DNA from 3 places in the Paenibacillus spongiae genome. Region 2 is predicted to be linked to each of the others. Evidence: riboswitches for the same ligand, from Rfam matches in the RefSeq annotation. Region 2 holds a riboswitch; each other region holds the start of a gene.
The links. A riboswitch is a leader RNA that binds a small molecule or an ion and turns the genes downstream of it on or off. The one in region 2 is predicted to bind ZMP and ZTP.

Region 1 (8,007 bases), 2.1 Mb from region 2:
CTTGCATATGATTCGGACCTATTTCTCCCATATGCTTGAACGTACATCTGTACTCTTTGTTATCATGTTCCAGATACATCTCTAGCGGCGTGTTAATGACAAATATTTCATTCGTTCTGTTCTGTAACAGATGCAGAACATATCGCAATCCCGTCTGTTCATGAGCGTTGTCGCCTGCCCATATCATAATTGGCATCTCTTCCGGAATGGCTAAGATTTGATTGACCGAATGATCGAAGCTTTTCTTATAGGCATGAAATCCGTCATATTCATCATTTATTACATTTCTCATCCAATGCCATCTGGCTTCCTCTCCTGACTTCTCGTACAGCCTCCAGATTGGACCAATAGAGAAAAGATCGTGTAAGGAAACGACACCCTCCACATCGCATAATTTCAATTGTTTCAGAGCTATTTTTAACGATCCCGCAGGCGATTCGCCGAGTAGAATATGCATCCGTCGTATACTCCCTGGCTGACTTGCTTCTGCCCTTCTATTCGTTACCTTCATCATTGTTTTGTATATGTTCTCCACATCGTGTACGAACGCCGATTCCGAATACTCCGTTTCCTTAACCATCATCAACCGCAGATAGATTTGAAACAGCAGCGAGCCCGCTTCCCCATCAGGTAATTCCTTCACAACCTTTCGCACATCTTCGAACTCCATCCGTTGAACTTCACTCCTCAGCCTTCTTGTTGGTTCGAATGCGTTGACTGCCTCTATTGAACCGGCCTCTGTCCGGCAAACTGAATGACATGGGACAAGCCATTATGCAGCGTCCCTTCATGTCGCTCGACCTCACCCATGAAGAAATGAACAATGCGCCAGTCTGCGAATGTTTGGCATATTTCTTCCGGCGCATACAGCAGCTCCAAATTTTGCGGTCCGCCGCTTTGATATGGAATTTGATAATGCGAATAGACTTCCGTTATAAAATAACCGCCCGGCTTTACCGCATCTTTCACGCCAAGCAATGTTTTCATTCTCAGCTCCTTGGGGAAATGTCCGAATACACATACGACTTCATCCCACCGATCCTTAGCAAAGCGCGCCTCATTCAAGTCGACCAGCTCGGTTTGAATTCTAACCCCTCTTGCTTCGGCAAGTTTATTCGCCTTGTTCAATCCGGATTCGGCATAGTCCCAGGCCGTGACATTCATCCCTTCTTCTGCTAAGAAAACAGCGTTACGGCCTTCACCCTCGGCAATCGCCAGCGCATCGCCTGTTAATCGAAGCCTTCTGTGCATCTCCGATAGAAAAGCATTGGGTTCTGTCCCATATATGTAGTTCTCATCCTGAAACCGTATGTTCCATTGGTTATTCATCTGCAGCATCTCCTTCATTCACATGGCAATAGCTGAATTGATCCTCATTAGAAAGTATACCCGAAGGCTGCTAACAAACGAAATCGAGCTCTTGGCTTGATGGGTCTCTCCAGCCAATTACGTTCATAACAAAAAAAAGCGGCGGCCGCTATTTTGCGGATACGTCGCTTTATCATTTTGCTACACCGATTCCGATTCGATATGGTTGTCGGTTTTCTCTTTATTCCATTTATCGACATCTACGATTCTTCCGTTTAAGGTTACAGCGGGGGCAGCAAGAATACCGTAAGCCTTCGCCTTCTCCTTGCCTTCGGCGGCCCCGCTCTGTTCATGAAGATGATAAACGATGATTTCACATTTGGAACACGCCAATGCTTTCACTTCATCGATGATTCTGCTGCTTGACGGACTGCCGTCCGCGAATATTTCAATTGTCGCTCCCATGTTATTCCTCCTTTAAGGCACATAGCTGAATAACCGGACATTGCGATGCGGATACGGGCTGCGTCGCTGCCGGACGTTTCGCGATGATTTCCATCAACGATTTGAATTGCTGCAGCTTTTTGATTTGCTCATCGATTTGTTGAATCTTACCTGCCGCGAATTGATACATGTCTTCGGTTGGCAAGAACTCCTCTTTCTTGTACAGGGCGATAATCGATTTGATTTCTTCCAGGGTGAACCCGATCTGCTGCGCCCGCTTAATAAAACGGATATCATCGACAGTGCCGGAAGCGAACATGCGGTAACCGGTCCCGGTACGGGGAGGCATCGCGATTAGCCCCCGCCGTTCATAGTATCTTACCGTTTCAATACGCACTTTGGCCGCGCGGGCAACTTGGCTTACGGTTAATCCTTCCATGGCTACCTCCTCGGATGCAAGTATAAACCCTGTACCAGGGTACAATGTCAATGCTCACTTATATTAGCTTTGGCACTGTACCAAGGTACAATGTCAATGCTCATTTATATCAGTTTTGGCACTGTGCCAAGGCACAATGTCAACGGGCTTTCACGTCATTGACTTTGGTCTGCGCCAGCAAGTCATGAACGCCGATGACGCCTTTATTGATGAAGAGCACAATCATATAGAGCAGCATCACCGCATTTGGAATCAAGATCAGATAAGGATTGGCAGGCTCTTCTATTGACCACCACGGATCGGGGATTAAGATGAGCATATGCGTCAGCTCCCAAGGAAGCAGCTTTACGGCGGTTCGGGTCAACGACTGTCTCCAGTTAATATTCGCTCCTTCCCGGTCCGATACGCTTAGCATGCATATACGTTTACCGATTGTCGTCTGACGCAGCCGCTCACACAGCACAAAATACAGCCATACCGGCAATGACATCGTCCCGAGCACCCACAGCTCGATCTGGTAGCCTTTACTAAAATAATCGAAAGGGAAGCCGCCGGTCATGTTATAGAGCAGCATCTGGAATCCGATTAGGACTGCAGCCAATAGAACAAAATCAATCCAATATGCCAGCAGCCTTCGAATAGATAACATCATTCTATTCACCTCGAAATGGACTATTTTTCCACTTTGTTTGTCTGCGTCAATTATAGCCTCAAACCGGTGCTGCTGAACATGCAAAAAAGCCGGGAACATTATTCCCGGCCGCTTATGCGAGATATTGCTGGATCCGTTACAACAAGAAACATGCGAATCCGCCTAGAAGCTTGCTGTATGACCGAGAGTGAGTTAAACTAATCCCTCAGGCAATCCGTTTCTCAGTGAACGCCATAATCTATAGAACACGAAGGTGACCATGATGATTGAAATAAAGATCTCGCCCCTTAGCAACGGGGAGTTTAATAGAGGCGTATTCGCAACGCGCGATATCGCCAAGGGCGAACTCATCCACGAAGCTCCTGTCATCCCTTATCCCAATGAAGAACATGAATTTATTGAGAAGACCATCCTTGCCGATTATGTGTACGAATATGGGAAGAACCACACTGCCGTCCTCTTAGGTTATGGCAGCTTGTTTAATCATTCGTATACGCCTAATGCCACGTATGAGATTAACTTTGACAATCATACCTTCGACTTCTATGCTTACACGGATATTCGTGCGGGCGAAGAAATTCTGATTAATTATAACGGTGAGGTCGATTGTAATGACCATCTCTGGTTCATGGATAAAGATTGAACGCACGAACGTACAGCGTGCTTGCTTGGAAGCATTCCCAAAGCAGAGGCTATTCCTCTGCTTCTTTACTTTCCCCTTCTCGGCTCCCCTCAACCTTGTCAATCCCATCGGTATTTAACATATAAGGAAACCATGAATAAGCTTACCAAAGAAGAATCTATAATCCTGACAATTAATATTCCATAACTCTTTAAGGAAAACTGCTGCTGGATGAGCAAAAGTCAGCGGCATGCTTGTACGCTCCTATTGATTTAGTGGTTTATTCAGCGATCGTCACAGCCGATAGCCTATACATAAGTAATAACGATAGCCGATAATAAACAGCTTGCAACAATCAGTTGTCCGATTTGTAATTCATTTGTCTCTTCAATTAAGCGATTATGATTGCAGATGGACAAATGGTACAATAGGGAATAGTTCCACATTCACATTAGAGGAGTTGAAGATCATGTCGATCGATGTTTATCTTAATTTTAACGGTAACTGCCGGGAAGCTGTCGAGTATTACGCACAAGTATTTGGAACTGATGTACGGATGATGACGACATTCGGCGAAGCGCCCCCTAACCCGGAATATCCGCTTCCAGAGGAAGCCAAGAACTTAATTATGCATGCGCGTCTTGATATCCTCGGAAGCAATGTGATGTTTAGCGATGTCTTTCCCGGCATGCCATTTGTTGCAGGGAATAACATCAGCCTCGCGATTGTCCATACCAACCTGGATGAACTCAAATCATTCTTCCACAAGCTCAAAGAAGGCGGCACGGTAGGCATGGAGCTTCAAGAAACCTTCTGGAGCAAGTGCTACGGAAGCCTCAAAGACAAGTTCGGCATCGAATGGCAGTTCAATTACGATAACGGTGAAGGCATTTAGTTCAGTATGGCGCATGCGTGTGAAGCTCATGTGAGTGAATCGCATCGATGAGATCCTGGAAATCCGGCTTCTTCTCCGCAGCGGTCCGGCTTGCAATATTGGCCCGTTGTACAGATAAGTGTACGATTGCGAATCCGTGGATTTGACGAAAGTTACTGCGCCTGCAGGAGACCGCTGGTTATGGTGTTACGGACTGGTTGTACATTGGTTACGGACATGGGATCCTTTATTTGCTGAATTCGGCTCCATATATGATCATTGCGGACATCTGATTCTCTATTTGCCGAAAATAGAGGAATTCGAGGCCGATTACCATCAAATAGCGGCTACCATGTCCGTAGCTCTAGCAAAAACCATCCATAATCTAAAATAACGGACTTGGTGGCCGTTAACAGTCGGTTGCAGCGATCCAACATACTGCTTCATCCGTTGCGCCCCGCAATGATCATGAACAACATTCGAACATGGAGCTTCTTCTCTGCCGCAGAAGAACTCCATTTTTTATGAGTGGTACGATTCGGATAATGGTTGAAGGAAATGAATGATTCGCATGTTCCCTGTGAAGAAAATTCCCTGGAGCTCTCGTTAATCTGCGTAATCATCTGTTTGAACAGCTAATTTTGTACACTTTGGCACCTTCTTGCTTACGAGGCTAATACTCGACTTTCTTGTCCGTTTTTATAAGAAACAATATTTCGACATTGTAATTTTCTAACAATTCTGATATATATGAATTATATCTTTACGGGATGTGTTACTGGCGAAAACGTGGAGAACCACGAGGGAGCGCATACCTTCATACAGCCGTTCGCCTGGGCAAAGTATTCGGTCATCCGACTGAATGCTTTTTATTTTATTTAAGGGGGATGCGCCTTATGGAACATCTACGGCAGACGAGGAATGTTGCGATTTTGATTTACGATCAGGTTGAACCATTGGATTTCACAGGACCGTTCGAAGTCTTTCTTTGCGGCAGCGACCGCGGCAGCGACCGCGGCAGCGACCGCGGCAGCGACTTCAATGTATTTACGGTGGCGGAACGTCATGAACCGGTTCTAGCCGTAGGCAGTTTGAGTATCAATCCCAGCTATACGATCCTTGACTGCCCCACCCCGGACCTGTTAATCGTCCCGGGCGGATTCGGTTCGAGGAGAGAGATGGACAACGAGACCCTTCTCAACTGGATTCGCATGGTTGCGGAGCAAGCGGAGCTGGTCTTATCGGTATGCACAGGCGCTTTGCTCTTAGCAAAAGCGAACCTGTTAGAAGGACTTCAAATTACGACGAACCGTTCAGCCATCGGTGAGCTGGAGAAGGCGGCACCCGATTCGGCTACGATTGTCACTGATGTACGTTATGTGGATAATGGAAAAATCATACTTTCTGCAGGCGTATCGGCAGGTATCGATATGTCCTTATATGTGGTGGGCAAATTGCTGGGTGAAGAACGCGCTTTAGAAGCTGCCCGCACTATGGAATACGAATATTATCATGAGGCGAATTGGCATGATTAACATTCGACCGCTTGAGGTCGGCGATACCTGTCAAGTGGTGCAAATGATGGCTGAGCACCCTCTCCAGTTCCCCTCCTTCATTATTGATCAATATCCGATACGTTGGCGTGAATGCTTGGCAACCTGGATACAACGCGAAGCGGTTACTATGTTGCCCATGCCGATACTATCCTGGGTCATGGCGGATATATCCATCATGATCTTACGAACCAATTCGAGCTTGTCGGCATCGTCGTGAAGAAGAATCGGCAGCGCCAAGGAATCGGCATTTCGATTATTAACGCCCTCTGCGGCCAAATCGTAACATTAGGGGGCACCGAGGTTATTCTTTATACGCTGGGTCACATCGGCAATCGCGATACGTTAACCTTCTACCGGCGGATCGGGTTCCAGGAAGTCAACGAAGAACCGGACTATTACATGCCCGGCTACCATCGTGTCACGTTCAAGAAAGACTTATCCTGCTTAATAGATTGATTGAGAAAAGGCACGGTATCATCCGATTAATGAATGCAAGGAAGTGAGCTATGAGCCTGTCTATTCGGAGAATCCAATCCGAGGAATTGGAATCTTTCACCGCCATTCTCAAGGAAGGCGCAGTATGGTTGTCCGATAGCGGAATGCCGATGTGGAGTGAAGCTCAAATATCCGCCCATACGCTGTTGATCAATAACCCCATCGATGAAATGTACATGGGATTCAAGAACGACGAGACTGCAGCGGTCATGATCCTCCAAGCGGAGGATCCGGGGGTATGGCCGGATGATCCCGTTCATGAGTCGTTGTACTTGCATAAACTATGTATCCGAAGAAAATATGCGGGACTGGGTGTGTCGCTAGAGATGGTATGCTGGGCAAAATCACACGCCAAGCATCTCGGCAAAAAGTATCTGAAGCTTGATTGCGCTTCCGACAGAGCCCGTCTATGCGATTTCTATATAAGACAAGGATTTGATAAGGTGAAAGACACCATGATACTCGGGAAATATCCGACATCATTATTTGAATATCGTATTACATGACTGATAAGGGAGAAGCACCGGAATGTTCCGGTACCCGCGAAATCAGCGAGTACCGGAGGTGCCCTTCATAACGTGCCGGTTCCGCACAGTGTCGGATATTCGGTATCGCATTGTTTGCTCCGTACTCAATTACGGCCTGATTCGGCACTTATGCCAAGTAATAATGCCCCTCCAACCCGGTGCGGCTTCTTCGCGTTTGCATACTCATCTTTCCAATTTAAGCGGTTCTATAATCGTTTAGCTGCCTCCATCGGCTTTAGATTGGCTTGGCCTGCTTAGCTTATGGCATCAATAAGCTGCAGAAACAAAAAAATCCGCCTAAAGGCGGAGAGGAATGACTACGCTAGCCAAGCAATCAGCCAAGGCGCAGCGCATAACGTAACGAAAGCAGTGAACATCATCGCTATTCCGGCTACCGACCCGGTTACGGCGTCATACTCCAATGCTTTGCTGATGCCTGCCGAATGAGCACTTGTCCCGAACAGCACTCCACGCGCAATTGAGCTGCGGATGCCGAACCATTTTACAATAAGAGGCCCCAATATCATGCCCAGAAGCCCTGTTATAAGCGTTGCTATTGCCGTTATCGTCGGCACGCCGCCATTAAATTGGGAGATGGTGACCGCGATGGGCGTCGTGGCCGAGCGCGGGGCGAGACTGTCCATAATCTCTTCATTTAACCCGAACATGCGGGCAAAACCGACCGAGGTTATGATCGCGGCGACAGCGCCGAAGCTGACGCTTGCTAGAATAGCGTAAGCATTCTTCTTCAGGATATCGACATGTTTATACAGCGTGATCGCTAATGCAATCGTTGCTGGCTCGATCATCTTGGTCAGCCAACCGGCGCCTTCGTCATACGTATCGAATGATACTCCGCAGACCAGAATAACAACGATAACCATTATTGGCGCCACAAGAATCGGCGTTAAAAATACCTTCGGATAAGCGCGGTATAACTTCTTGGCAGCCATATAAATGACAATCGTCACGATTAACCACAATAATGCCGTTCCCATCAAGAAGCCGCCTTTTCTTTGCGTCCGGTTATCCATTGACCGATCAGTCCCGCGCACAGCATGACGGCGAAAGTGCTGCCAATGATTGTGAG
Region 2 (8,007 bases):
CTCATCACACGTCCCGGCTATTAAGCCGCGACGAGACGCGCCGCGCGGAAGCATTGGAAGCCGCGAAGCAGCAAATGTCCGCCATTTCCGCTCTGGGCGGAAGCATCCTGTTCATGTGTCTTGTGCCGGAGGATCACTCGCTTCCGCGCAAGGAAGGGTTCGCGATCTGGAAGGATACGTTCCCTGAGCTTGTACGTCATGCGGAGCAGACGGGAATCTACATTGCCATCGAGGGTTGGCCTGGCCCTGCGCCGTATTACCCAACGCTCGGCTGTACGCCTGAGATGCTACGGGCGATGTTCGAAGCAATCCCGTCCAAGCATTTTGGCTGGAACTATGATCCATCGCACTTGGTTCGTCTCGGCGTGGACTATCTGCGCGCACTGAGTGAATTCGGGGAGCGCGTCAATCACTGTCATGGCAAGGATACGGAAATCCTGCACGATGAACTGTACGAATGCGGCGTGATCACGTCGACCTTCGGCGAGAAATACGGGTTCTCCGAAGGCTCCTGGCGGTATACTATTCCCGGACACGGCGATGTCGACTGGGGCAAGGTGGCGGTTCGTCTGGACCGGCTCGGTTATTCGGGAGCCGTTAGCATCGAGCTTGAAGACCACCGCTTCTGGGGCTCATTGGAAGCCGAGCGGCAAGGGGTTATTAAGGCAGCGGAGCATTTAGCCAAATTCTTTAGATAGATAAATAGAGAGAGAAGCAAAGCCGGTCATCCTGCGAGATGGCCGGCTTTGGTTTGTTTGCTGCGCGCCTTCTGCTAATGGGAGCTGCGGACTGTTAGCTGGGCTCGCGCTGTAAGGATGGAAAACGGCGTTACAGCCATCGCGCGATGGGAGACTGTATCTCTGTCAAGAAAGTGGACACAGTTTTTAAGCGATCTGGAGTTGCTCATAGTATCTTTTCTCGAACTGATGCGGGGTCAGGTAGTGAATGGACGAATGGATCCGGATACGGTTGTACTCGAGTTCAATGTACTCGTAAATCGCATCGTATGCTTGCTTGCGGGTCTTGAAGGTGGTTTGGTAGATGAGTTCTTTCTTAAGGACACTGTGAAAGGCCTCGATGCAGGCGTTATCGTAACAATTTCCTTTTCGACTCATGCTTCCAATCATCTCATTCGCCGCCAGTCGCTCGCAGTATTCCGTCGAGGCATACTGTGAACCTCGGTCCGAGTGGTGGATTAACCCTTTCGGCGGCTTTCGATGTAAGACAGCCTTGTCAAAGGCGTCTAGCACCAGCTCCTTGGTCATGCGTTCGCCAAGCGACCAGCCCACGATCTTGCGAGAGTAAAGATCCATAATACTCGCTAGATATACCCAGCCTTGCCGCGTGGCAATGTAGGTGATGTCGGCTACCCAAACTCGATTGGGTGCATCCGGTTTGAACGCACGATTCAGCACGTTTTCAAACACGGCCATGTTGTGCTTCGAGTTCGTTGTTGCTTTTTGCTTCTTCACTGTAATCGAGCGAAGTCCCATGTCCTTCATGTAACGACTCACCGTTTTGGTGGAGACTGTCCAGCCTTCTTCGCGCAGCTTTTCAGCGATCTTATCGCTCCCATAACGTTGCTTGAAGCCATCGAAGTGGTGCCTGATGCGTTTCTTCAGCTTCTGACGGCGTTTCTCCTGCTCGCTTGGTTTTCGCTTGACCCACTTGTAATAACCGCTTCGGGATACATTCATGACACTGCACATCTTCTCAACACGAAACTGGAAGCGGTGTTTATGAATAAATGAGTAAATCAGTCTCGGTTTTTCGTGAAGAAGTGCATCGCCTTTTTTAGGATTTCATTCTCTTCTTGCAACTCGCGATTCATTTGTTCAAGTTTATTCAAACGCTCGTAGTCGACGAATAACTGGGACTTCTCCCCAGTATCGGCAAACCTCTTTCTCCAGGCGCGGATGGTACTTACCGGGATATCCAGCTCCTTTGAAACTTCAGACGGGGATTTCCCTGTTTCTTGCATGTGCTTTACGGTTTGACGTTTGAACTCATCATCAAAATGTTGGCGAATATCTCCCATGACACACCTCGACCCTTATTGTTAGTTTTATTGTAACAGGTCGCTACTACGGTGTGTCCACTTTCTAGTCTAGCTGCAGACGGTGGTCTGTAAGTCCGTTTTAGGGACTTACAGAAGCAAAAGTCGAGGGGAGGGGATCGAGGGGCGCGCTGTAAGGATGAAAAACGGCGTTACAGACATCGCGTGAAGGGAGACGGTGGTCTGTAAGTCCGTTCTAGGGACTTACAGAAGCGAAGGGCGTGGGGGTGGGAGTTAGGCGCGCGCTGTAATGGGGAATAGGCTCCTCTATGCTTTCGGATTTGAGTAGACCCGCACATTCTTGGCAGTGCCAACGGTCACAAAAGAATTCATCGTAATTCGACCTCCTCGATTTGGTTATGGCGAAGGCGAGAGATCATGCTTGCCATCGAGTATGGCTGATCACATCCAACGATAACATACGGGCCATCCGTTATTATAAAAAAGAGGCTTCGACATCAAGGCCATCCACCGGCACGCCATTCCGGAAGCAAGAAAGATTAAACCATCGATCCCTGATCGGACTGGAAGGTATACCTGTTCAACATGAGATCGGGTTTGAATATTTACTTGTAAATAATGGATCTTGCGAGTAATATACGAGTTAAGAGTGAGCTGTGTGTGACTGGCGGAGCATGGGGAACCATGAGGGAGCACATGGAATAGCGGCCGTACGCCTGGGCAAAGTATTCGGATTAGATCCGGATGCTTTTTTTCGTTTATATAGAAACAGGGAGGAGCTATTGTGGTGGAATCAATTCATCTGCGCCATGGAATGAACCCGCATCAGTTGAACGCAACATTATTTGCCGTAGGGAAGTTACCGATCCGGATCTTGAACGGCCAGGCGAGCTATATCAATCTATTGGATGCCTTGAATGCCTTCCAGCTGGCTTCGGAATTAAGAAGATGCATCGGCCAGCCGGCTGCGGCTTCGTTCAAGCATGTTAGTCCTGCCGGCGCAGCCGTCTATTCGCCGCTCGGGGACGCTCTACTTCAAGCCTATTTCGTCCAAGGGCTGGAGCTCTCTCCATTGGCCGTAGCATATGCTAGGGCAAGAGGGGCGGACCGGATGTCTTCATTCGGAGACTGTGCAGCTTTCAGCGATCGGGTCGATATAAGCGTCGCGAATTTGCTGAAGAAAGAGGTGTCGGATGTTATCGTTGCACCTGGCTATGACGCGGATGCGTTGAGCCTGCTCAAAGAGAAAAAGAGCGGCGGCTACCTCATTATCGAGATCGATCCCGACTATATCCCGGATCCGATTGAGCGGCGAACCGTATTCGGCATTACATTCGAGCAGGAAAGAAACAAGGCAGCGATTTCGGAAGAGCATCTGCAGCATATTGTCACGGTTCAGGACCGGATTCCTGCAGCATCCAAGAGAGATCTTCTGATCGCCATGATTACCTTGAAATACACGCAATCCAATTCCGTGTGCTTTGCGCTTGACGGTCAGACCATCGGCATCGGTGCCGGTCAGCAATCCCGGATCCATTGTACGCGGCTGGCTGCGGATAAAGCGGATAACTGGCGGTTAAGACAGCATCCTGCCGTGCAACAGATGCGTTTCCGTACAGGTCTGACGCGTGCGGAGATCAATAATGCGATTGACGGCTGGATCAACGACCATTTTACATCCAATGAGGAGCAGCAGTGGAGACGGCACTTTCATATCGTGCCTGATCGACTTGCAGAGGCAGAGAAACAGCAATGGCTAGCGGGTTTAAAAGGCGTATCCTATGCTTCCGATGCGTTCCTCCCGTTCCGCGACAATATTGACCGGGCGGCTCAAAGCGGCGTTAAATACGCCGTTCAAACCGGCAGCTCGACCCGCGACGCTGAAGTTATCGAAGCGGCCAATGAATACGGAATGGTAATGGCTTATTCCGGTATCCGTTTGTTCCATCATTAACTGATCGGAGGTACGAGCGCTATGGAGGTTATGTACAAGAATTATGTGATCAGCGACGACAAGACAAGGATCAACGTTCAGACCGTGATCGATTATTTGACCAGAAGCTATTGGGCTCATAATAGACCGATAGAGAAAATTAAGAAATCGATTGCGAATTCGGCGTGCTACGGCGTGTATGATGGAGAGCAGATGATCGGTTTTGCGCGAATCATTACGGATGGCGCCACGATGTACTATTTATGCGATGTGTTTATTTTGGAGGCGTACCGAAAACAAGGGATTTCGAAGAAGCTCGTCGAGACGATTACGAACGCTCCTGAGTTCGAGTGGATGACAGGATTACTCGGGACGAAAGATGCTCATGGACTTTATGAACAGTTCGGATATCATAAAGAGGGAGAGCGCATGATGAGAAGAATCCCGCAAGCGATCAAGAAGTAGACGGAGGTCACAGACGACTCTCGTCTTCAGTTCCACTTAGGAGTGTTGGGTTTGGGTGAGTATCTATTTGTATGGTTAGTGGGATTGGCGGCCGGGGCGGTCAGCGGCGTTATTGGAACAGGCTCGTCCATTATGCTGCTGCCCGTTCTCGTCTTTACATTCGGACCCAAGCAAGCCGTGCCCATTATGGCTATCGCTGCGGTTATGGCGAACATCTCCAGAATGATCGCCTGGTGGCGCGAGGTCGACTGGCGGGCTTTCGCCGCTTATTCGCTTACGGGCGTGCCTGCCGCAGCCATCGGGGCCCGAACGTTGTGGATCTTGCCGACGCATATGGTCGATATCGGCCTAGGCATTTTTTTCCTGGCTATGATTCCTGTACGGCATTGGCTTGATGCACAGCGAATACGCATTCGCTTATGGCAGCTGTCCGCCGCCGGTGCCATGATCGGCTTCTTGACCGGCGTCGTGCTCTCAACCGGCCCTCTCAGCGTGCCGGCGTTCACTTCCTACGGATTAATGAAAGGCGCCTTTCTTGCCACGGAAGCCGCCAGCTCGCTTGCCATCTATGCAAGCAAGGTTGTGACCTTCCATGAGCTAGGCGGTCTTCCGATTACTGTGATGACTCAAGGCATTATCGTAGGCGTCTCGCTCATGCTCGGAACATTCGTCGCCAAACGGATTGTGCAGCGTATGAGCGTGATCTCCTTCCGGTATGTGCTCGATGTGCTCCTTCTGGGATCCGGGGTTTCAATGTTGTGGACGGCGCTTCACCAGCTTCTTAGCGGCTGATCCAAAGAGGCAAAAGGAATGAATTTTAATCCGCATGGCGAAGCCGAGCATTTTCTTATATGAGCTCGTATCACTTCTCTCACTAGATGAAAGGAAGAGCTGGCATTTGGGGACTGAGTATGGAGGAGGGCTTCAATGATTCGTTTAGCTGCGGCAGATGACGCGCACTTGGTACATCACTGTATGATCAGGGCTTTCGAGGAATATAGGTATGCCGACATTCCTTCAAGCGCGCTTGATGAAGCCGTTAACTCGATTGAAGAGTCGTTCAGGAGCGGTATGGAACAAGCCTTGGTGTATGTGGAGGATGGAATTCCGTGGGGATCGGTCAGGTTCAAGACAGATGCGGACTCGTTGTACTTCTTCCGGTTATCGGTATGCCCTGAGGCTAGAGGGAGAGGGATTGCAAAATCCATGCTGGCCTGGCTCGAAAATATGGCTCGCGAGCAGGAGAAGACAAAGCTGTGGTGCAGAGTCCGAATGTCGGTACCCCAGAATATTCTGCTGTACCAATCCATGGGTTATCAGGTACATAAGGAAGAGGTCGTTATAAACCCTAACGGCTTTCCCGTGAGAACAGTCCTGATGCAAAAAGAAATAAGCTAGAGACGGCTGCCTCGGGGCAGTCGTTTTTGCGTTCTTATGGCAGATTCCGATGCCGACAAAATATGTTGGCTTCAGCCGAAGGGTTTTTGCAGCTGCAAAGCCGAAAAAGGGCGTTACAGCGCTCGAATCGGTCGCGGTCGAAGAGGTTTTGCAGCCGTAATGCCGAAAAAGGGCGTTACAGCACCAGCATCTACTCGACCAACATATCTATTGACAATATATTACCAGTCACTATATTGTATTAATATTCAAATGAATGAATAAAAATGCAATACAGGGGGTAGTGAATGAAGCATCTCTTGACGCTAAAGGAACTGGATAAGCAAACCTTGACCGCCATCATTCAACAAGGCATCGAGATAAAGAACAAACCTGAACGATACTACCGCGCGTGCGAAAGAAAAGGGCTGCTGATGCTTTTTCAGAAAACGTCGACCCGAACGAATCTGTCCTTTCAATCCGGCATACAGCAAATGGGCGGCTATCCCGTCACGATGGACTGGAATTCAAGCAACTTTCGTATTTCGCCCATCAAATATGAAGCGCGTTACGCTTCAAGGAACTGCGATTTTATTATGGCGAGGTTGAAGAATCATTCGGATTTGCTGCAATTAGCCGAGCATTCCCGTGTTCCCGTAATAAACGGCTGCTGCGAGAAATATCATCCTTGTCAGGCATTGGCGGATTTCATGACGATCTACGAGGTGAAGGGGACCTTTCTCCGGTGTGACGCTGACGTATGTGGGAATCCACAATAATGTTGCCAACTCTTTGATAGCGGGCTGCATGACATTGGGTATTCATCTTCAGCTCGTGACGCCTATTATCAACGATGCTTCATGGGATGAAGAGCTGATGGAGACGGCCTATCGGAGCGGGTATGTCGAGAACGTGGGAAGCATTTCCGAAGCTCTTCCGGGGACGGACTTTATCTATACCGATACATGGGTGGATATGGAACACTACCAAACGGATCACTACGAGGATGAAAAGAATCGAAGAATCCAGCTGATGATGCCGTTCCAGATCAATAAGCAAAACCTGGGCAGCTTCACCCCCTACATCATGCATGATATGCCCATACATCCCGGATTTGAAATCGAAGAGGATCTGATCGAATCGGATCAATCGATTATATATCAGCAGGCTGAGAACAGGATGCATGTTCAGAAGAGTTTGCTGCTGTATTTGCTTGAGGACTAAGGGAAGAGATGGATACAGCTATACTTTCCCTAGACATCCTAACATGCAGGAGTTAGTATAAATGAACATTAATGGAAATGGAGTGATAGCGATGAATGCGAAACGAGCGGCAATGGCGGATATCCGTAAGAAATCCGAGGTGCGGAAGGGATAATCGACCTGCGTACACCTTCCGTGTCGTAAGAAAATTCAATACATGGAGGGAACTAGATGTTGGATACGAATGGGAACTACCGGGGCTATGTTGCCGAAACGTATGATATATGGTGGAATGGCGACACGTTCTTTGATACACAGTTCTATAAAAGGCTCATGGATGAAGTGCCGGGAATGGCTCTGGAGATCGGCTGCGGAACAGGACGATTGCTATTGCCTTATTTAAGTGAAGGGTATGAGGTTGAAGGCGTTGATTGCTCTGATGAAATGCTGGATTCTTGCCGGAAAAAGGCCGCAGAGAAGGATCTGTCTCCTGTCTTGTATCGACAATATATGCAGGAGCTCGATTTGCCCAAGAAATACTCAACGATCTTCATCCCCTTGGCATCTTTCATGCTTGTAGCCGACCGTAATGAAGCCATGCAGGCTCTAAGCAAGTTATACGCCCATCTTGAAGAGGGCGGGCAAGTGATCATTCCGTTGTTTATCCCCCAGAACGCAAACAAGAAGGAATGGACGGCCGCCCATTCGGGTAAGCGCCATGACGGTTCGGATATTCTGGTAAGCTCGACATCGTCGATCCATCTTCATGAACAAGTTCAGACCAAGATCGAACGATATGAAATTATACAAGGCCACAGTCTTGTGGAAACAAAGTTCTACACAATGAAGCTGCGATGGTATTACAAGTATGAATTCACGATGATGCTGGAAAAGTTCGGGTTCCACGATATTTCGATCTACGGCGGGTATGATGGTCAGCCCATGAATGACGACCAAACCTTCTTCATATTCAGAGCAAGAAAGCAGCATGGGTGAAGGCCGGTATGTAGAG
Region 3 (8,007 bases), 640 kb from region 2:
CCGCGCCATAGTCGCGCAGCTGCCGCAGCTGGCGGCGATGCCGCAGATCGTCGCCTTCGAGCTGGGCCTCGGCCAGGCGGAGGCCGTCGCCGGACTGCTCCGGCAGTGCGGCGCGTGGCGCGAGATCCGCACGATCCGCGATTACGCCGGCATCGACCGCCATGTTATGGCGGTCGGCATTGCGCAAGAATAACGCACGAGAAAGAGGGGATGGTTTCCGATTGAGAAAGGAATCCGTCCCTATTCTTGCGTTTTCTCCTTGCATCGACCGCCACGTCATGGCGATCGGCCTTGCGCATGAATAACGCAAGCCGGGAGGGACGGTTTCCGATAGCGATGGGAACCGTCCCTTTTTCCGCGTTTTCTCCCGTGATTGTCCAGAAAGAGGAATGGACGCAGGAGGCGCGGTGTGATAACCTCTTTGTCAGCAAGGCGATAGAGAAGGAGGCGCGATATGAAGAAGAAGATCAAGCTCGCTGCTCTTATCGGTATAATGACGGCCCTGCTCGCACAGACGGCTGCTTTCGCCGCCGCTGAAGAAGCGACCACGCCGACGTACGATATTATCCTCGACGGAACGAAGCTTGCGCTATCCAGCCCGCCATTCCTGCAGAACGGGGCGACGATGGTTCCATTCCGGACCGTGTTCGAACGGATCGGTCTTCGCGTTTCATGGAATGCCAAGACAAAACAAGTCACCGGATCAAACGCGGAACGGGAGATCGTCTTCACGCTCGGTTCCAAGGTAGCGACCGTTAACGGCAAAGCCGAGACGATGCTCCTTGCTCCGGTCATCAAGAATGATACGACCTATATCCCGCTCCGGTTCGTCGGCACGGCGAGCGGTGGGGCCGTAGAGCTGTATAGAGGCGGCTTGAACGTCGTATGGATGCTTTCGGCCATCCAGAATGAGTTATACCAAGCGGTTGTGGCTCAGAACACGGCACAGGTCGAGAAGCTGCTCGCGCGCGGAGCGGATCCGGAAGTGCTCGTTGGGCCGCTGGGCCCAGCGATCTTCGCATTCGTCGACGACTCGGTGGACATCGCCCAATTGTTTATCAAGCATGGCATGGATATTAATGCGAAAAGCGCCGACTATTCCGGCTATACGCTGCTGCATAATGCGGCTGCCAATGGCCGGGTCGAGGTCGTCAAGTTTCTTCTGACCGCCGGCGCCGATCATACGATCAAGTCGGGGACCGATAGCACGGCGCTTGAATTGGCGGAGTTTTGGCGGGAGCAGCTGCGATACGGCTATATGGACAACCTCCCTGCCAAGAGACCGACCATCAGCGACTATGACACCATTATTGCACTGCTGAAGGAGTATATGGGCCAAAAATAGACGTTCAATACATCGATCTGCGCCAGCCGCCCAGGCTGGCTTTTTCATGGTTGAAGTCCTGCTTGCGAGGCTGACCCGCATCGCAACCCGAAGAAAATCTATCAACCTTTCATCACAATGCTAGGTTTAATTGCGAGATCGGCCGGACATACTAGGGTTATAGACGTTCCGGAACGCAAGCCGAGCGCACCGACGGGTGCCAGTAGAGGAGCTTGTGTATATATGATCCGCACTTATTCCCGTTTTCCTTACCGTCCAACGTACGGTTATCTCTTATTCGTCATTGCCATTCTTCTCATGAGCTGGGAAGGCCAACGAGCCGATGCATCGATTGCCGGCGGCGAAATTCCAGCCGAATCGATTCGTCTTCGCATTCTGGCCAATTCCGATTCGCCGGCCGATCAGGCGGTCAAGCGTTATGTGCGCGATGCCGTCATTGCCGAGATGGGCAGCTGGGTTAGCGGTCCGCAGTCGATCGAGCAAGCCCGGGCGACGATTCGTTCCCGCATGGGAGAGATTGAGCAGGTTGTGACTGATGAGCTGCGTGCACGCGGTTTTACATACAGCTTCAAAGCAGAGCTGGGCATCGTCCCTTTTCCAACCAAAATGTACGGTAACACGGTGTATCCGGCCGGTAACTACGAAGCGCTTCGCATTACGCTGGGCAGCGGCCAGGGTCAGAACTGGTGGTGCGTCTTGTTTCCGCCGCTCTGCTTCGTGGATGCGGTGAGCGGCGAGGCTTCCGTTGCAGCTGCCGTAACGACATCGGCAGACGCCGGCCAGGGGGCGGAGAGCGTTTCTAAGGCCAACGAACCGACACAGGATGCTGCAAACGCAAACGCCGACCCGGAAGTGAAATTTTTTCTGTGGGAGATCATCCAATCGATCCTCGAATTTTTTAAAAACCTGTTTAGCTGATTGGAACACAAGCTGCCATATAGGCCGAATGCGAATACGATCCATGTACGAATAAAAGCAAAGGCTCACCCGTGGAAGGGCGAGCCTTTGCTTTATGGTGAAAAATATGACCAATTCCGCTATTCTTCAAATCGTCCTTGCTGCTCATAAGTGAGGGCCTCCATAACGATAGATGTCATAACTATCCAAATAACGGGAATTAATATACAACCGCTGCTTATTCAAGTCAAAAGGTGACTGAAAAACGAGCTGTGGTATAATAAATACCAGCAACTGACTATGAGATAATAAGGATTGAACTGGGTAATGGTTAATACTCGCATTTGGCATGCAAACACAAAGGAATGGGAACGCGAGGCGCTTAATGAAGCCGCCGCGGTGTTAAGGGATGGCGGGACGGTTGCCTTTCCGACCGAGACGGTTTACGGGCTTGGCGCCGATGCCCGCGATGATGCGGCGGTGGCGCGTATCTTCGAGGCGAAGGGGCGGCCGTCCGACAACCCGCTCATCGTTCACATCGCGAATTTGGAGCAGCTGGACGAGCTGGTACTCCCTTATGGCGAAGCGGCGCAGCGGCTGATGGCGCGATTCTGGCCCGGTCCCCTTACGATCGTGCTTCCCGTGAAGCCTGGTGCCGTATCTCAGCGCGTTACGGCCGGTCTTGATACGCTTGCGGTGCGGATGCCCGACCATCCTGTCGCGCTGCAGCTTATCGAGTCATCCGGCTGCCCGATCGCAGGGCCCAGCGCGAACCGGTCCGGCCGGCCGAGCCCGACGCGGGCGGAGCACGTCAAGGACGATCTCGATGGCCGCATCGACGGGATTGTCGATGGCGGCCCCGCAGGCGTCGGACTTGAATCGACGGTGGTCGAGATCGATGGCGATGCCGTGCGCATTCTGCGCCCAGGCGGCATAACGGCTGGAGCATTGCGTGAAATAACAGGCCGTGTAATCCATGATGTTGAGGCTGTTCCGGACGAAGCAACCGGTGCTGCTGTCCGCGCCGGGACGATTGAAGCTCCGCGCTCACCCGGTATGAAATACACGCACTATGCACCGAAAGGGCTCATGCAGCTCGTCATCGGAGATGCAGGCGATGTGACGGCCTACATTAAGGAACAAGCCGCAGCAGCAAGGTCGCGCGGCGAACGGGCCGGTATACTTGCTTTTGCCGAGCACGGGGCCTGTTATGAAGGCGATGATACCGTTATCGTGGGCAGTCTATCTCAGCTGGAGACGGCTGCACAAGGCTTGTACGCCGCGTTAAGGACCTTCGATGAACGCGGCGCGCAATATATATGGGCGGAAGGCTGTCCGCAAGAAGGGATTGGACATGCCCTGATGAACCGGCTCGTCAAAGCCGCCGGACACCGGATCGTCCGCGTCTAGCGCTTGTGTCTTAAGCATCCCCCGTCATCTTTCCATCCTTGTCCGCATATGCTTGGATGAGAATGGGACAGGGGGTATGTCAATGATTGAAGCGAGCTTGCAGGCCGGTCAACTGCTCACGCTCCTCATCATCGCGGTCGCGCTCGGCATGGATGCGTTTTCGCTGGGCATCGGGATCGGGCTGAGGGGGATTGCGGTTTTTGACATTTTAAAAATGAGCGCCCTAATTGCGCTATTTCATATTTTGATGCCGCTAATGGGCATGTTCACGGGGCAATATGTGAGCACGCTGCTCGGCGGCGTGGCGACAACGGTTGCAGGCGGTCTGCTGCTTCTGCTTGGGGCTCATATGATATACAGCTCGCTGCGCGGAGATGCCGTGCAATCGATCAATCATCGCACAATATGGGGAATGCTGCTGTTTGCTCTCAGCGTCAGCATCGATTCCTTCTCGGTCGGCATTTCGCTTGGCATGTTTGCGGCGGATGTTGCCATAACGGTGCTGCTGTTCGGCTTTTTCGGCGGAGTGATGTCCATTCTGGGCCTGCTCCTCGGCCGCCGGGTGGGCACGAGCCTCGGCGAATACGGCGAGGCATGCGGCGGCGTCATTTTGTTTACGTTCGGCATTTTGTTTATACTTTAATTAATCTGGAGCTCACCAATGGCGGGAGCGCCTATATGTTATAGAAGGAGCGGATGCCGCTATGACTGACGTGAAACGAATCTTGTTCGTCTGTACCGGCAACACGTGCCGTTCGCCAATGGCCGAAGCCATGCTGATCGCGCACTCGCGCAGCGCCGGCCTGGAGCTGGAGGTCCGGTCTGCCGGAGTCTCGACCGTAGACGGGCTGCCGGTATCCGAGAATGCCAAGGCTGCGCTGCGGCGGCGGAATATTCATCATCCCGAAGGCTCAAGCGCCCTCGATGGAGGAATGGTCGGCTGGGCCGATCTGGTGCTCACGATGACGACAAGCCACAAGAAGCATGTATTGCAGCGTTTTCCCGATGCGGTGGACAAGACCTATACGCTGAAAGAATACGTGCACCGGGACGAGTCGGTTCTGTCCGATATAGCCGAGCTGGAAACGTTATATACGGAATGGCATATGAAGCAAGCGCTTGGCCAGCAGCTTTCGAACGAGGAGAGAGACCGTCTGATCGAGCTGGAGCAGCGAATCCCGGGCTTCGATATCGCGGATCCCTTCGGAGGCTCCATTAGTCTCTATGAGAGCTGCGCCGATGAGATTGAACAGGCGCTGCATAAGCTTTTAAACAAGATGGATGATTATGGAAAGTGACATTGCCGATTGATTTTCATGCCGCGATCCGGTATGATAGTGACAACTAAGACAGTTTCCGATGTGACTGGCGACGAAAGTGGATCAAACCACGGTGGAGCATCGGATCATACGGCCGGTCGCCTGGGCAAAGAGCAGCGTGCGTTAAGCGCGTCATGCTCTTTTTTCGTCTTTTTGGGATAATGGGGTATAATGGAACCATCGTGATTCGACATTATCCGTCCTACAGGCGGACCTTTCGGGAGGATTAACTTCGATGAAAATCGCTATTGGCGCCGATCACGCCGGCTACCGGCTGAAAGACGAAATCGTACCTTTTCTCAAATCGCTTGGACATGAAATTGAAGATGTGGGCTGCAATTGCGAGCAATCCGTCGATTACCCGGACTATGCGCTACCGGTATGCGACCTCGTAACGCAAGGGAAGGCAGACCGCGGCATTCTTATATGCGGCACAGGCATCGGCATGTCGATCGCGGCGAACAAAGTACAAGGAATCCGTTGTGCGCTCGTGCACGATATGTTCTCCGCGCAAGCGACGCGCGAGCATAACGACACGAACGTGCTGGCTATGGGCGAACGGGTCATCGGCCCCGGACTTGCGCAGGAAATCGTGCGGATCTGGATCGATACGCCGTTCTCGGGCGGCGAGCGTCATATCGGTCGCATTAACAAGGTGATGCGGATCGAATCGGCCGGCCCGGTACATCCTTAAGGGGGCTGTAATGGACGATCAACAGTTATTCCAGGGGATATCGCGCGATGTGGAACAAGCCGTACGCGAGCTTGCGTCCTCAGCCAAGCTGCGTTCCGGGCAGCTCCTCATCGTCGGCGTAAGCACGAGCGAGGTGCTTGGCAAGCGAATCGGCACATCGGGGACGCTGCAGACCGCTGAAGCCATATTTGCGGGGATCGACAAGGTGCGCCGCGAAATCGGCTTCTATCCGGTGTTCCAGTGCTGCGAGCATTTGAACCGTGCGCTCGTCGTGGAGCAAGAAGCGGCGGAACGGTACGGGCTGGAGCTGGTATCGGCCATTCCGGCGCCGAGAGCAGGCGGCTCGATGGCGGCATATGCATACCGGCATCTGCCGGATGCTTGCTTGGCGGAGACGGTGCAGGCCCATGCGGGCATCGACATCGGCGACACCTTCATCGGCATGCATTTGCGCCGCGTCGCGGTACCGCTTCGTCCGTCGAAGAAATCGATCGGCGAAGCGCATCTGACGATGGCGTACACCCGGCCGAAGCTTATCGGCGGCGAACGGGCGGTCTATACCTTGGGGGCAGCCGGTATTGCCGGAACATCCGCCATCGATAAGGACGGCCCAGTACCGGGCAGTCCGGAAGCGCCCGGCGGAACCTGCGATTAACGAGCAGCATTTAGATTCGATTCAAGGAAACTACGCCAGTCCAGGCAGCGGCAGCGCAGCCGAACCGGCGTTCGTCATAATGGATAATACTAAGGAGGATATTGAACAATGGAAAATTTGCGTAAACAAGACCCCGAATTGATGAATGCACTGAACCTCGAGCTGCAGCGTCAGCGCGACAATATTGAGCTGATCGCTTCCGAGAACATCGTTTCCGAAGCCGTGCTGGAAGCTATGGGCACCGTGCTGACGAATAAATATGCCGAAGGCTATCCGGGCAAGCGGTATTATGGCGGCTGCGAGCACGTCGATATCGCGGAAGATATTGCCCGCAACCGCGCCAAAGAGCTGTTCGGAGCAGAGCATGCCAACGTGCAGCCGCATTCCGGCGCGCAAGCCAATATGGCCGTTTATCTGGCGGCGCTCAAGCCCGGCGACACCGTATTGGGCATGAACCTTGCGCATGGCGGCCATTTGACCCACGGCAGCCCTGTTAACGCATCGGGTATTCTCTATAACTTCGTAGCTTATGGCGTTGACGAGAACACGTTCACGATCAATTACGATGAAGTGCGCAAAGCGGCGTTCAAGCACCGTCCCCGCATGATCGTAGCCGGCGCTTCCGCTTACCCGCGCATTATCGATTTTGAGAAGCTGGGTCAGATTGCCAATGAAGTAGGCGCATTGTTCTTCGTCGACATGGCACATATCGCAGGTCTGGTCGCTGCGGGTCTTCATCCGAATCCGGTGCCGCATGCCCATTTCGTTACGACGACCACGCACAAGACGCTTCGCGGACCGCGCGGCGGCATGATTCTATGCCGCAAAGCTTGGGCGCAAGCGATCGACAAGGCCGTATTCCCGGGCTCCCAAGGCGGTCCGTTGATGCACGTAATCGCAGCCAAAGCCGTGTCGTTCGGCGAGGCGCTTCAGCCATCGTTCAAAACGTATGCCCAGAATGTGATCGACAATGCGAAGGTGTTGTCCGAATCCTTGATCGAGCATGGCCTCAACCTCGTATCCGGAGGTACGGATAACCATCTGATGCTGATCGACCTGCGGAACCTGAACATTACGGGCAAGGATGCCGAGCATGTGCTGGACAGCGTCCAAATCACGGCGAACAAGAATGCCATTCCGTTCGATCCTACGAGTCCGTTTATTACGAGCGGTATCCGGATCGGTACTCCTGCTGCTACGTCCCGCGGGATGGGCACGGATGCCATGAAGACGATTGCCGAGGTTATTGCCATGACGCTTAAGAATCCGAACGACGAAGCCATCTTGGCCAAAGCGCGCGGTATGGTTCAGGATTTGACGGCTCAATATCCGCTTTACCCAACGATGAAATACTAATTCGTTCAAGCTCCTGCTTCAGTGGGTAGATGAACGCTTCAGCGGCCTCAGACACATCCTCTTCAGGATGAATCTGAGGCCTTTTTCATGTTATCCACAATAATGTCGATAGTTGTGCATAGTTTGTGGATAATCCGGTGGATAAACGAAGCTGCTATAGGCGACTGCACGCACTATGTTTAAAAGATCGTTAAAAATTGCATGGAGCGGCAGATGCTCACAGCTTCTTCATGGTATGCTGGAGGCAGACTACGATAAGCGGGTGATCAATATGGAAGCTCTAGTCATTATAGGTGTCATTGTTGTCATTGGATTAATTGTCAGATCAACT

Region 1: linked by a shared signal. The riboswitch ahead of L1F29_RS20175 (DJ-1/PfpI family protein) and the one ahead of L1F29_RS29315 (phosphoribosylaminoimidazolecarboxamide formyltransferase) in region 2 are both predicted to bind ZMP and ZTP.
Region 3: linked by a shared signal. The riboswitch ahead of rpiB (ribose 5-phosphate isomerase B) and the one ahead of L1F29_RS29315 (phosphoribosylaminoimidazolecarboxamide formyltransferase) in region 2 are both predicted to bind ZMP and ZTP.

Annotation. Positions count from the first base shown of each region.
Region 1 covers NZ_CP091430.1:4,447,764-4,455,770, forward strand. The annotation lists gene L1F29_RS20140 (DUF1835 domain-containing protein) at 1-670, opposite strand, end outside; gene L1F29_RS20145 (class I SAM-dependent methyltransferase) at 724-1,329, opposite strand; gene L1F29_RS20150 (glutaredoxin) at 1,510-1,773, opposite strand; gene L1F29_RS20155 (MerR family transcriptional regulator) at 1,775-2,191, opposite strand; gene L1F29_RS20160 (RDD family protein) at 2,331-2,843, opposite strand; gene L1F29_RS20165 (SET domain-containing protein) at 3,106-3,486, shown strand; gene L1F29_RS20170 (VOC family protein) at 3,935-4,360, shown strand; ZMP/ZTP riboswitch at 5,104-5,185, shown strand; gene L1F29_RS20175 (DJ-1/PfpI family protein) at 5,236-5,874, shown strand; gene L1F29_RS20180 (GNAT family N-acetyltransferase) at 5,986-6,351, shown strand; gene L1F29_RS20185 (GNAT family N-acetyltransferase) at 6,402-6,896, shown strand; gene L1F29_RS20190 (LrgB family protein) at 7,235-7,915, opposite strand; gene L1F29_RS20195 (CidA/LrgA family protein) at 7,915-8,007, opposite strand, start outside.
Region 2 covers NZ_CP091430.1:6,511,541-6,519,547, reverse strand. The annotation lists gene L1F29_RS29330 (sugar phosphate isomerase/epimerase family protein) at 1-698, shown strand, start outside; partial or broken gene L1F29_RS29325 (IS3 family transposase) at 885-2,038, opposite strand; gene L1F29_RS34560 (N-acetyltransferase) at 2,416-2,652, shown strand; ZMP/ZTP riboswitch at 2,668-2,746, shown strand; gene L1F29_RS29315 (phosphoribosylaminoimidazolecarboxamide formyltransferase) at 2,802-3,971, shown strand; gene L1F29_RS29310 (GNAT family N-acetyltransferase) at 3,993-4,415, shown strand; gene L1F29_RS29305 (sulfite exporter TauE/SafE family protein) at 4,467-5,207, shown strand; gene L1F29_RS29300 (GNAT family N-acetyltransferase) at 5,343-5,813, shown strand; gene L1F29_RS29295 (ornithine carbamoyltransferase) at 6,101-6,571, shown strand; gene L1F29_RS29290 (Rossmann-fold NAD(P)-binding domain-containing protein) at 6,540-7,016, shown strand; gene L1F29_RS29285 (class I SAM-dependent methyltransferase) at 7,227-7,991, shown strand.
Region 3 covers NZ_CP091430.1:7,147,909-7,155,915, reverse strand. The annotation lists gene prmC (peptide chain release factor N(5)-glutamine methyltransferase) at 1-193, shown strand, start outside; gene L1F29_RS32145 (stalk domain-containing protein) at 455-1,345, shown strand; gene spoIIR (stage II sporulation protein R) at 1,568-2,263, shown strand; gene L1F29_RS32135 (L-threonylcarbamoyladenylate synthase) at 2,570-3,652, shown strand; gene L1F29_RS32130 (manganese efflux pump MntP) at 3,735-4,295, shown strand; gene L1F29_RS32125 (low molecular weight protein arginine phosphatase) at 4,357-4,950, shown strand; ZMP/ZTP riboswitch at 5,004-5,086, shown strand; gene rpiB (ribose 5-phosphate isomerase B) at 5,207-5,665, shown strand; gene L1F29_RS32115 (TIGR01440 family protein) at 5,676-6,320, shown strand; gene glyA (serine hydroxymethyltransferase) at 6,429-7,676, shown strand; gene L1F29_RS32105 (UCP032817 domain-containing protein) at 7,852-8,007, shown strand, end outside.